One region of the Pseudomonas sp. NPDC089554 genome, then DNA from elsewhere that is predicted to be linked to it. Evidence: predicted binding sites of a transcription regulator. Region 1 holds the regulator's gene; each other region holds the start of a gene.
What was found. Region 1 encodes sigma-54, which starts transcription at its own class of promoters, with help from an activator protein. Its sites were predicted from a motif close to ANTGGCATNNANNTTGCTNT; they were not measured.
Positions count from the first base shown of each region.

Region 2: the regulator sigma-54 is predicted to act here: its motif matches at 1,680-1,699, upstream of nirB (nitrite reductase large subunit NirB).
Region 3: the regulator sigma-54 is predicted to act here: its motif matches at 2,098-2,117, upstream of glnA (type I glutamate--ammonia ligase).

Region 1 is NZ_JBNNVR010000070.1:6,811-10,086, reverse strand. Features, by position in the region: gene ptsN (PTS IIA-like nitrogen regulatory protein PtsN) at 1-358, opposite strand, end outside; gene hpf (ribosome hibernation-promoting factor, HPF/YfiA family) at 371-679, opposite strand; gene ACQKPE_RS19015 (RNA polymerase factor sigma-54) at 758-2,254, opposite strand; gene lptB (LPS export ABC transporter ATP-binding protein) at 2,433-3,158, opposite strand; gene lptA (lipopolysaccharide transport periplasmic protein LptA) at 3,159-3,276, opposite strand, start outside.
Region 2 is NZ_JBNNVR010000025.1:53,063-56,338, reverse strand. Features, by position in the region: gene nirB (nitrite reductase large subunit NirB) at 1-1,528, opposite strand, end outside; gene ACQKPE_RS10485 (molybdopterin-dependent oxidoreductase) at 1,847-3,276, opposite strand, start outside.
Region 3 is NZ_JBNNVR010000142.1:3,462-6,737, forward strand. Features, by position in the region: gene ACQKPE_RS25155 (cupin domain-containing protein) at 1-314, opposite strand, end outside; gene glnA (type I glutamate--ammonia ligase) at 576-2,000, opposite strand; gene thiI (tRNA uracil 4-sulfurtransferase ThiI) at 2,419-3,276, shown strand, end outside.

The DNA.
Region 1 (3,276 bases):
GCAGCAGTTCAAGGTGTGCATCGGTGGCTGCTTCCGGCACCAGCAGGACGAACAGCAGGTCCACGGGCGCGCCGTCGATGGCATCGTAGTCGATGGCGGCATCCAGGTGCAGCAAGGCGCTGACTGGCGAATTGCAGCCTTCGAGCCGGCAATGGGGGATGGCAATGCCGTTGCCGAAACCGGTAGAACCGAGTTTCTCGCGCGCGATCAATTTCTCGAAGACGTCCTGCTCGTCGAGCTCGGGGACTTCCTTGATGATCGCCTTGGCAACGATTTCCAAAGCCTTTTTCTTACTAGTGACCCCCGGAACGTTCACCAGGGAACGGCCGGGGGTCAGGATGGTTTCAAGTCGGATCATGGATGAGGGGTATCAGCGGGCTGCTGCACCTTGCAACAGGCTCTGCTGTTTTTCCTTGTGTTTTTTCAGTTGGCGGTCGAGCTTGTCGGCCAAGGCGTCGATCGCTGCATACATGTCTTTATCTTCGGCGTTCGCAACCACTTCGCCGCCGGGAATTTGCAAGGTCGCTTCGACCTTCTGTTGCAACTTCTCGACCGTCAGGATGACCTGCACGTTGGTGATCTTGTCGAAGTGGCCTTCCACGCGAGCGAGTTTTTCAAGAACGTACTCACGCAGCGGCTGGGTGACTTCTACATGGTGTCCACTGATGTTGACTTGCATACAGCTTCTCCTTTGTTGCCCGTGCATAAAGAGGCAGGTATTGCGCCTGCCACTGAAACGCTGTGGCACATCCAGGGGCTACATCAATCGCTTGCGTTCACTCGACGGTGCGATGCCGAGGGACTCGCGGTACTTGGCGACGGTGCGACGGGCGACCTGAATGCCTTGTGCTTCCAGTAAACCAGCGATCTTGCTGTCACTCAATGGCTTTTTCGCATTTTCCGCGGCAACCAGTTTCTTGATGATCGCGCGAATGGCCGTGGACGAGCATTCGCCGCCTTCGGCGGTGCTGACGTGGCTGGAGAAAAAGTATTTCAGCTCGTAGATGCCACGCGGCGTGTGCATGTACTTCTGCGTGGTGACCCGGGAAATGGTCGACTCGTGCATGCCCACTGCCTCGGCGATGTCATGCAGCACGAGAGGCTTCATGGCCTCGTCGCCATGGTCGAGGAAGCCGCGCTGGTGCTCGACGATCTGGGTCGCGACCTTCATCAGCGTCTCGTTGCGGCTTTGCAGGCTCTTGATGAACCAGCGCGCTTCCTGCAACTGGTTGCGCATGAAGGTGTTGTCGGCGCTGGTGTCGGCACGGCGCACGAACCCGGCGTACTGCGGGTTCACGCGCAGGCGTGGGACTGCCTCCTGGTTGAGCTCAACCAGCCAGCGGTCGCTGTCCTTGCGCACGATGACGTCGGGGACGACGTACTCCGGCTCGCTGGACTCGATCTGCGAACCTGGGCGCGGGTTCAGGCTCTGCACCAGTTCGATGACCTGGCGCAGCTCGTCTTCCTTGAGCTTCATGCGCCGCATCAGCTGGCTGTAGTCGCGGCTGCCGAGCAGGTCGATGAAGTCGGTGACCAGGCGCTGGGCGTCGGCCATCCACGGGGTGCTCCTGGGCAGCTGGCGCAGTTGCAGGAGCAGGCACTCGCCCAGGTTGCGCGCGCCGACACCTGCTGGCTCGAACTGCTGGATACGGTGCAGTACTGCTTCGACTTCGTCGAGTTCGATATCCAGCTCCGGGTCGAAGCCTTCGCAGATCTCTTCGAGGGTGTCGTCCAGGTAGCCCTGGTTGTTGATACTGTCGATCAGGGTAACGGCGATCAGGCGATCGGTATCGGACATCGGTGCCAGGTTCAGCTGCCACAGCAGGTGGCTTTGCAGGCTTTCCCCGGCGGACGTGCGGGTGGTGAAATCCCACTCGTCGTCATCGTTACTGGGCAGGCTGCTGGCGCTGGTCTGGTAGATGTCTTCCCAGGCGGTGTCGACGGGGAGTTCGTTGGGAATGCGCTCGTTCCATTCGCCTTCCTCCAGGGTTTCCGTGTTGCTGCTACTGGTTTCCTGGAAGCTGCTCTCCTGGGTTTCGGCAACCGGCTTGCTGTCGCCGTTCTCGGCCATCGGGTCGCTGTTGTCGAAATCGTCGCCGTCTTCCTGACGTTCGAGCATCGGGTTCGACTCCAGCGCTTCCTGGATTTCCTGCTGGAGGTCCAGGGTAGAGAGCTGGAGCAGACGGATGGCCTGTTGCAACTGCGGGGTCATCGTCAGTTGCTGGCCCATTTTTAGGACGAGCGATGGTTTCATGGCTGGAACTTAATACCTTGTTCGCCGGCACGCATGTGCCATCTACTACAGGGCGCTAAGGCGCCGAATTTAAGCAAGTTATATGCCTGAAATTGCGGCGCTTGCCTAGACCCTGTAACAATTAAGCCTCTTGCGCGAGGCTTTGCCAGCTTGATGCAGTGCTCCAGGTTGGCCTGGGTCAGAGTCGGAACTCGTGGCCCAGGTAAACCTCCTTGACCAACTGGTTGGCCAGGATGGACTCGGAATCGCCTTCGGCGATCAGTTGGCCATCGTTGACAATGTAGGCGGTTTCGCAGATGTCCAGGGTCTCGCGCACGTTGTGGTCGGTGATGAGCACACCGATGCCTTTGGCCTTGAGGTGGTGGATGATCTGCTTGATGTCGCCCACGGAGATTGGGTCGACACCGGCGAAGGGTTCGTCCAGCAGGATGAACTTCGGTGCGGTGGCCAGGGCGCGGGCGATTTCCACGCGGCGCCGTTCGCCGCCGGACAGGCTCATGCCGAGGTTGTCGCGGATGTGGCTGATGTGGAATTCCTGCAGCAGGCTTTCCAGCTCCTGGCGCCGGCCCTCGCGATCCAGTTCCTTGCGGGTTTCAAGGATCGCCATGATGTTGTCGGCCACCGACAGCTTGCGGAAGATCGACGCTTCCTGGGGCAGGTAGCCGATACCGGCGCGCGCGCGGCCGTGCATGGGCTTGTGGCTGACGTCGTCGCTGTCGATCAGTACGCGGCCCTGGTCGGCCTGGACCAGGCCGACGATCATGTAGAAACAGGTGGTCTTGCCGGCCCCGTTGGGGCCGAGCAGGCCGACGATCTGGCCGCTGTCGATTGACAGGCTGACGTCGCGGACGACCTGGCGGCCCTTGTAGCTCTTGGCCAGGTGTTGCGCTTTGAGGGTTGCCATTTACTCGGCCTTCTTCTTCGGCTGGATCACCATGTCGATACGCTGACGCGGTGCGGTCACGTTGCCACCACGACCTGCGGTCGCCACCTGGGTCTTGGTGTTGTAGACGATTTTCTCG
Region 2 (3,276 bases), on a different contig from region 1:
GGATGCCCCCTACCCGCACCATGGCGTACAGCTCCTGGCGGGTGTAGGCGAAGTGCTCGCACAGGCTCTTGTCGACGGTCACGCCGCGGGCGGTGAGTTCATGTTCGAACACCTGCTTGAGCAAGGCTGCGCAGCCGCCGCAGCCAGTGGCCGCCTTGGTGCAACCCTTGACTGCAGCGAGGTCGCCACAGCCGCTGTCGATGGCCGCGCAGACCGCGCCCTTGCTGACGTTGTGGCATGAGCAGATGGTCGCACTGTCGGGCAACGCATCGGCGCCCAGGGCCGGGGCACCGCCGCTTTGCGGCAGGATCAACGCCGCCGGGTCGGCGGGCAGTGCGATGCCGTTCTGCGCGTATTGCAGCAGGGTGTCGTAGTAGCTGTTGTCGCCCACCAGCACCGCACCCAGTACGTGCTTGCCGCTGGCGTCCACCACCAGGCGCCGGTAGCTGGCGTTGGCCTCATCGATGAAGCGGTAGCTGCGCGCCCCCGGCGTGGCGCCGTGGGCATCGCCGATGGAGCCGACGTCAACGCCCAGCAGCTTGAGCTTGGTGGACATGTCGGCCCCGGTGAAGGCCTCGCTCGGCGCATCGAGCAGCAGCGCGGCGAGGTTGCGCGCCATGCTGTAGCCCGGCGCCACCAGGCCGAACACGCTGCCATTCCACGAAGCGCATTCTCCGATGGCGAAGATGCGTGGGTCACTGGAGCGGCAGTCGCCATCGATCACCACGCCGCCGCGTGCGGCGATGTCCAGGCCACTGGCGCGGCCCAGGGCGTCCTGCGGGCGGATGCCGGCGGAGAACACCACCAGGTCGGTTTCCAGGTGCTCGCCGCCGTCGAAGTTCATGCGGTAGCGGTAGCTTTCGCCGGCACTGATCGACTGGGTGGCGTGGGACAGGTGCACCCCCACGCCCAGCGCCTCGATCTGCGCACGCAGTGCCGCGCCGCCTTCGGCATCCAGTTGCACCGGCATCAGGCGCGGGGCGAACTCCACCACGTGGGCCTCAAGGCCCAGGGACTTGAGCGCGTTGGCCGCCTCCAGCCCCAACAGGCCGCCGCCGACCACCACACCCCGGCGCGCACCGCTGGCCGCTGCGCGGATCGCATCGAGGTCGTCGAGGGTGCGATAGACCAGGCGTGCCGTGCCGCTGGAACCTTCGATCGGAGGAACAAAGGGATAGGAGCCGGTGGCCAGCACCAGGCGGTCGTAGCCATAGCGGCCTTCGGCGGTAACGATTTCGCTGTGCTCGCGGTCGATCTCCAGCACCGCTTCACCCAGGTGCAGGTGCACGCCATGCTGGCCGTAGAAGTCGGCCTCGCACAGCGCCAGCGCCTCGGCATCGCTGCCGCCGAAGTACTCGGACAAGTGCACGCGATCGTAGGCGCGCTGGCGCTCCTCGCCGAACACCCGCACTTCGAAATGCGCCAGGGCGCCGCGCTCGACCAGTTGCGCGACCAGGTGGTGGCCGACCATGCCGTTGCCGACGATGACCAGTCGCTCAAGTTGCCCGCCGTTCGCTGTTGCCTTCATAGCCGATCCTCGATCACGGTTCGCGGGGTTGCCCGCGGCAAAGACAAAAAAAAACGCCTGGAGCCAAAGCTCCAGGCGCCTTTGCCTGTACTCATCAGTGTGAGGCCCCTGCTGATCGCCGTTGATCGGCGGGGCATGTTGTAGAACGGGTGAAGCAGGGAGTGTGCCAATTCGGCTGACCGTGGTGGCATCTTCGCGGGCAAGCCCGCTCCTACAGGGCTATGCAGCGCCGCCGCCCCTGTAGGAGCGGGCTTGCCCGCGAAAGGGCCAGCAGCCTCACTGCATCACCCCAGTGCAACCCGCCCAATCCCGGTGCATTCAATACACATCGCGCCGGTAGCGCTTGTCGCGGTTCAGCCCCTCCACATAGGCCGTAGCCGCCGCCTCGTTCATCAGCCCATGCTGGGCCACCACCTGGCGCAACGCTGCGTCCACATCCTTGGCCATGCGCTGGGCATCGCCGCAGATGTAGAAATACGCGCCGTCCTGCAACCAGCGCCACAGCTCGGCGCCCTGCTCCAGCATGCGCTGCTGCACGTACACTTTCTCGGCCTGGTCACGGGAAAACGCCGTGCTCAGGCGCAGGTGCCCGCTGGCTTGCCAGGCCAGCAGCTGTTCGCGGTAATAGAAATCGCAAGCCTCGTGCTGTTCGCCAAAGAACAGCCAGTTTCTGCCTGCCGCACCACGCGCTTCACGTTCCTCGAGGAACGCGCGAAACGGCGCAATACCGGTGCCGGGGCCGACCATGATGATTGGCGTGGCGTCGTTCTCGGGCAGGCGGAAGTGCCGCGAAACCTGCGGAAAAATCGCCACCTCCAACGCATCGCAGCGGTCGGCCAAAAAGCTCGAGCACACGCCTTTGCGCTGGCCGTAGCGCACCGTGGAAACGGTCAGGTGCACTTGCTCCGGGTGAGCCGCTGGGCTTGAGCTGATGGAATACAAGCGCGGCTGCAAGGGCTTGAGCAGTGCCAACCAATCGGCCAGCAACAAGCGCTGGGGGAAGGCGCGCAGTACATCGGGCAGTTGCTTGCCCCATAGCCAGTCCTTCAGTTCAGCGTGTTGCTCGGGTTGCAGCAGGTGGCGCAAACCTTCGGCATCGGCGTCCTGGCTGAACGCCTCCAGTTGCGCAGGCGTCACCTTGGCGATTTCCAGGTGCCGCTCCAGCGCATTGGCCAAGGGCATGGGCGGCAGGTTGGGTGGCTCGACCACTACCTGGCCATCGAAGCCCATCAGCTCGAGCAGCTCGCGCACCAGCGCCGGGCAATTGCGCGGCCATACGCCAAGGGCATCGCCCGGCTGGTAGGTCAGGCCGCTACCGCTGAGGTCGAACACCACTTGGCGGGTTTCCTTGCTGGCACCTGGGCCATTGAGCACACGGTTTTCCAGCAGTGGCGCAAGGCACGGGCGCTGCTTGGCGAACGCGGTTTGCGGCTCAGGCTCGAGCACTTCGCTGATGCTCGAGCCCAGCGCTGGCAACAGCGCTTGCAGCCAATTGGCGAAGGGCTGGTCGAAATCCGGCTCGCAGTCGACCCGCTGCAACAAACGCCGCCCGCCAAGCTCGGCCAGGCGCTGGTCGAGCTTGCGACCGAAGCCGCAGAACTGGTCATAGCTGGAGTCGCCCAGGGCCAATACGGCGTAAGGCAATTCGGCGCACAGGCTGCCCTCCTCGCCCTGCAAGGCCTGCCAGAACGCCACGCCACTGTCGGGTGCATCACCGTCGCCGAAAGTGCTGGCAATCAACAGTACGC
Region 3 (3,276 bases), on a different contig from region 1:
TTCGCCTGGCAGGCAGGCGCGGGTGTCGAGAGCGGCACACCGGCGTTACCGGCAGTGAACATCAGGAGCTCGACAGGTTGTTTGCCGGTTCGGCCTCGATGAACGGTGTTGGCGACTTCGGCCAGTGTCTGCCCGGGGCCGACGCTGATGCGCTTGCCGCTCGGTGTTTCCACTTCCAGCGTTCCGGCGACCACATAGGCCGCGCTGGGGGCTGCGTGGCAATGCCACGGCAGCGTGGTTTCAGCCGGTACGTGAATATTCTGCAGGGTCAGTTGCGGTGCGCCTGGGGGGGTAGGCTGGGTACAGGGTTCCATCCCAACTGGTGCTGGTACTGAGCAGCAGGTCGCTGCGCACCTGGGGTGTTTCCTTATGTGTGCAAGCGCCCAGCAACAGCAGGGAGGCCAGCAGGGGTATGACGGCAATAGGCATAGGCATAGGCAGCATCTTTTTTTATTAAAGGCGCCGCAGAATGCCCCCGTCGCTTGTTGAACCAGAATGGATAAAGTCTGATCTGCATGAACGAAAAAAGGCCTCCCGAGGGAGGCCTTTTCCTAGACGCTGGATCAGAGAAGCGATCAGACGCTGTAGTACAGGTCGTATTCCAGCGGGTGAACGAAGGTGCGAACCTTGATCTCTTCTTCCGACTTCAGCTCGATGTAGGCATCGATGAAGTCGTCGGAGAACACGCGACCCTCGGTCAGGAACTTACGGCCTTTGTCCAGCTCTTCCAGGGCTTCTTTCAGGCTACCGCAAACCTGTGGGATTTCCTTGGCCTCTTCAGGCGGCAGGTCGTACAGGTTCTTGTCGGCAGCATCGCCTGGGTGGATCTTGTTCTTGATGCCGTCCAGGCCAGCCATCAGCAGTGCAGCGAAGCACAGGTATGGGTTGGCAGCTGGGTCCGGGAAGCGCGCTTCGATACGGCGGGCTTTCGGGCTGGAAACGTAAGGAATACGGATCGAGGCCGAACGGTTACGGGCCGAGTAGGCCAGCATGACCGGCGCTTCGAAGCCAGGCACCAGACGCTTGTAGGAGTTGGTGGCCGGGTTGGTGAAGCCGTTCAGGGCCTTACCGTGCTTGATGATACCGCCGATGAAGTACAGGGCGGTGTCGGACAGGCCGGCATAGCTGTCGCCAGCGAACAGGTTCTTGTAGCTCTTGTTTTCAGTGACGCCGATCGACATGTGGACGTGCATGCCCGAACCGTTGTCGCCGTACAGTGGCTTCGGCATGAAGGTAGCGGTCTTGCCGTAGGCGTCGGCAACGTTGTGTACGCAGTACTTCAGGGTCTGTACTTCGTCAGCCTTGGCGACCAGGGTGTTGAACTTCACACCGATTTCGTTCTGGCCGGCAGTTGCCACTTCGTGGTGGTGAACTTCGACGACCAGGCCCATTTCTTCCATGGCGTTGCACATGGCGGTACGGATTTCGTGGTCGTGGTCAACCGGTGGAACTGGGAAGTAGCCACCCTTGACGGCTGGACGGTGGCCTTTGTTGCCGCCTTCGACGTCCTGGTCGGTCATCCAGGAGCCTTGCTCGGAGTAGATCTTGAACATCGAGCCGGAGATGTCGGACTTGAACTTGACCTGGTCGAAGATGAAGAACTCAGGCTCTGGACCGACCAGGACGGTGGCGCTTTCGTCTTTGAAGAAACTTTTCACATAAGCTTCGGCGCGACGGGCGATGGCGCGTGGGTCGCGGTCGTAGCCGTCCATGGTGGACGGCTCGATGATGTCGCAGACCAGGATCAGGGTCGGCTCTTCGGTGAACGGGTCCAGGACGGCAGTGCTGTCATCCGGCTTCAGGATCATGTCGGAGGCTTCGATGCCTTTCCAGCCTTCGATGGACGAACCGTCGAACATCTTGCCTTGTTCGAAGAAGTCTTCATCCAGGGCGTCGCGAGCTGGCATGGTGACGTGTTGCTGCTTGCCTTTGGTGTCCGTGAAACGCAGATCAATCCACTTGACGTCATGATCTTTGATGAGTTGAACCGACTTCGACATGTTGTCCTCCGGATGGTCTAGAGCGCGGTGGGCCGCTGCCCTGGAAAAAGGGTGTTGCCGGGCGCGGATAGTCGGCCAAGCTTACCTGCCTCACAAGGGAGCAAATTGCATGCCAGTGCCCGAAAATGGCGAGTGCGGGATAAAAAGGGGCGTCTACAGGCATTTAGGCTACGAGTGCCGACGAAAAACGCACCAATAATGGGCGAGATTCGATCGAAGTGATCCATTATGGTGCCAGATGGTTGGGCTGTGCTCTTTCTGGGGGCTTATCGACAGGTTTGCCGACGAATTGGCCGGATATAGATGCCCCGATACCGCGCTACAAACCTTCTGTACAAAAGTTGCTCAAACCTTGAGCAATTTCCGCTATAATTCGCGCCCCTCATTTTCGGTAGGCCCTGGGCGCGCTGTTAAACCCATGAAACTCATCGTCAAAGTCTTCCCAGAAATCACCATCAAGAGCCGGCCGGTGCGCAAGCGCTTCATCCGCCAGCTCGGCAAGAACATCCGCGTCGTGCTCAAGGACCTCGATCCTGAGCTCGCGGTCGACGGTGTCTGGGACAATCTCGAAGTGGTCACCCGCGTCGAGGACGAGAAGGTCCAGCGCGAAATGATCGAGCGTCTTAGCTGCACGCCCGGCATTACCCATTTCCTGCAAGTCGAGGAGTACCCCCTCGGCGACTTCGACGACATCGTCGCCAAGTGCAAACAGCACTTCGGCCACCTGCTGGCCGGCAAGCACTTCGCCGTGCGCTGCAAGCGCGGTGGTCACCACGACTTCACCTCGATGGACGTCGACCGCTACGTCGGCAGCCAGCTGCGCCAGCAATGCGGCGCAGCCGGCATCACGCTGAAGAACCCCGAAGTGCTGGTGCGCATCGAAATCCGCGACCAGCGCCTGTACGTCATCCACAACCAGCACAATGGCATCGGCGGCTACCCGCTGGGCGCCCTCGAACAGACCCTGGTGCTGATGTCCGGTGGCTTCGACTCCACCGTGGCGGCCTACCAGATGATGCGCCGCGGCCTGATGACCCACTTCTGCTTCTTCAACCTCGGCGGTCGTGCCCACGAGCTGGGCGTGATGGAAGTGGCCCACTACCTGTGGAAGAAATACGGCAGCAGCCAGCGCGTGCTGTTCATCAGCGTGCCGTTCGAAGAAGTGGTCGGCGAAATTCTGAACAAGGTCGACAACAGCTACATGGGCGTGACCCTCAAGCGCATGATGCTGCGCGGCGCCGCGCACATGGCCGAGCGCCTGCAGATCGACGCGCTG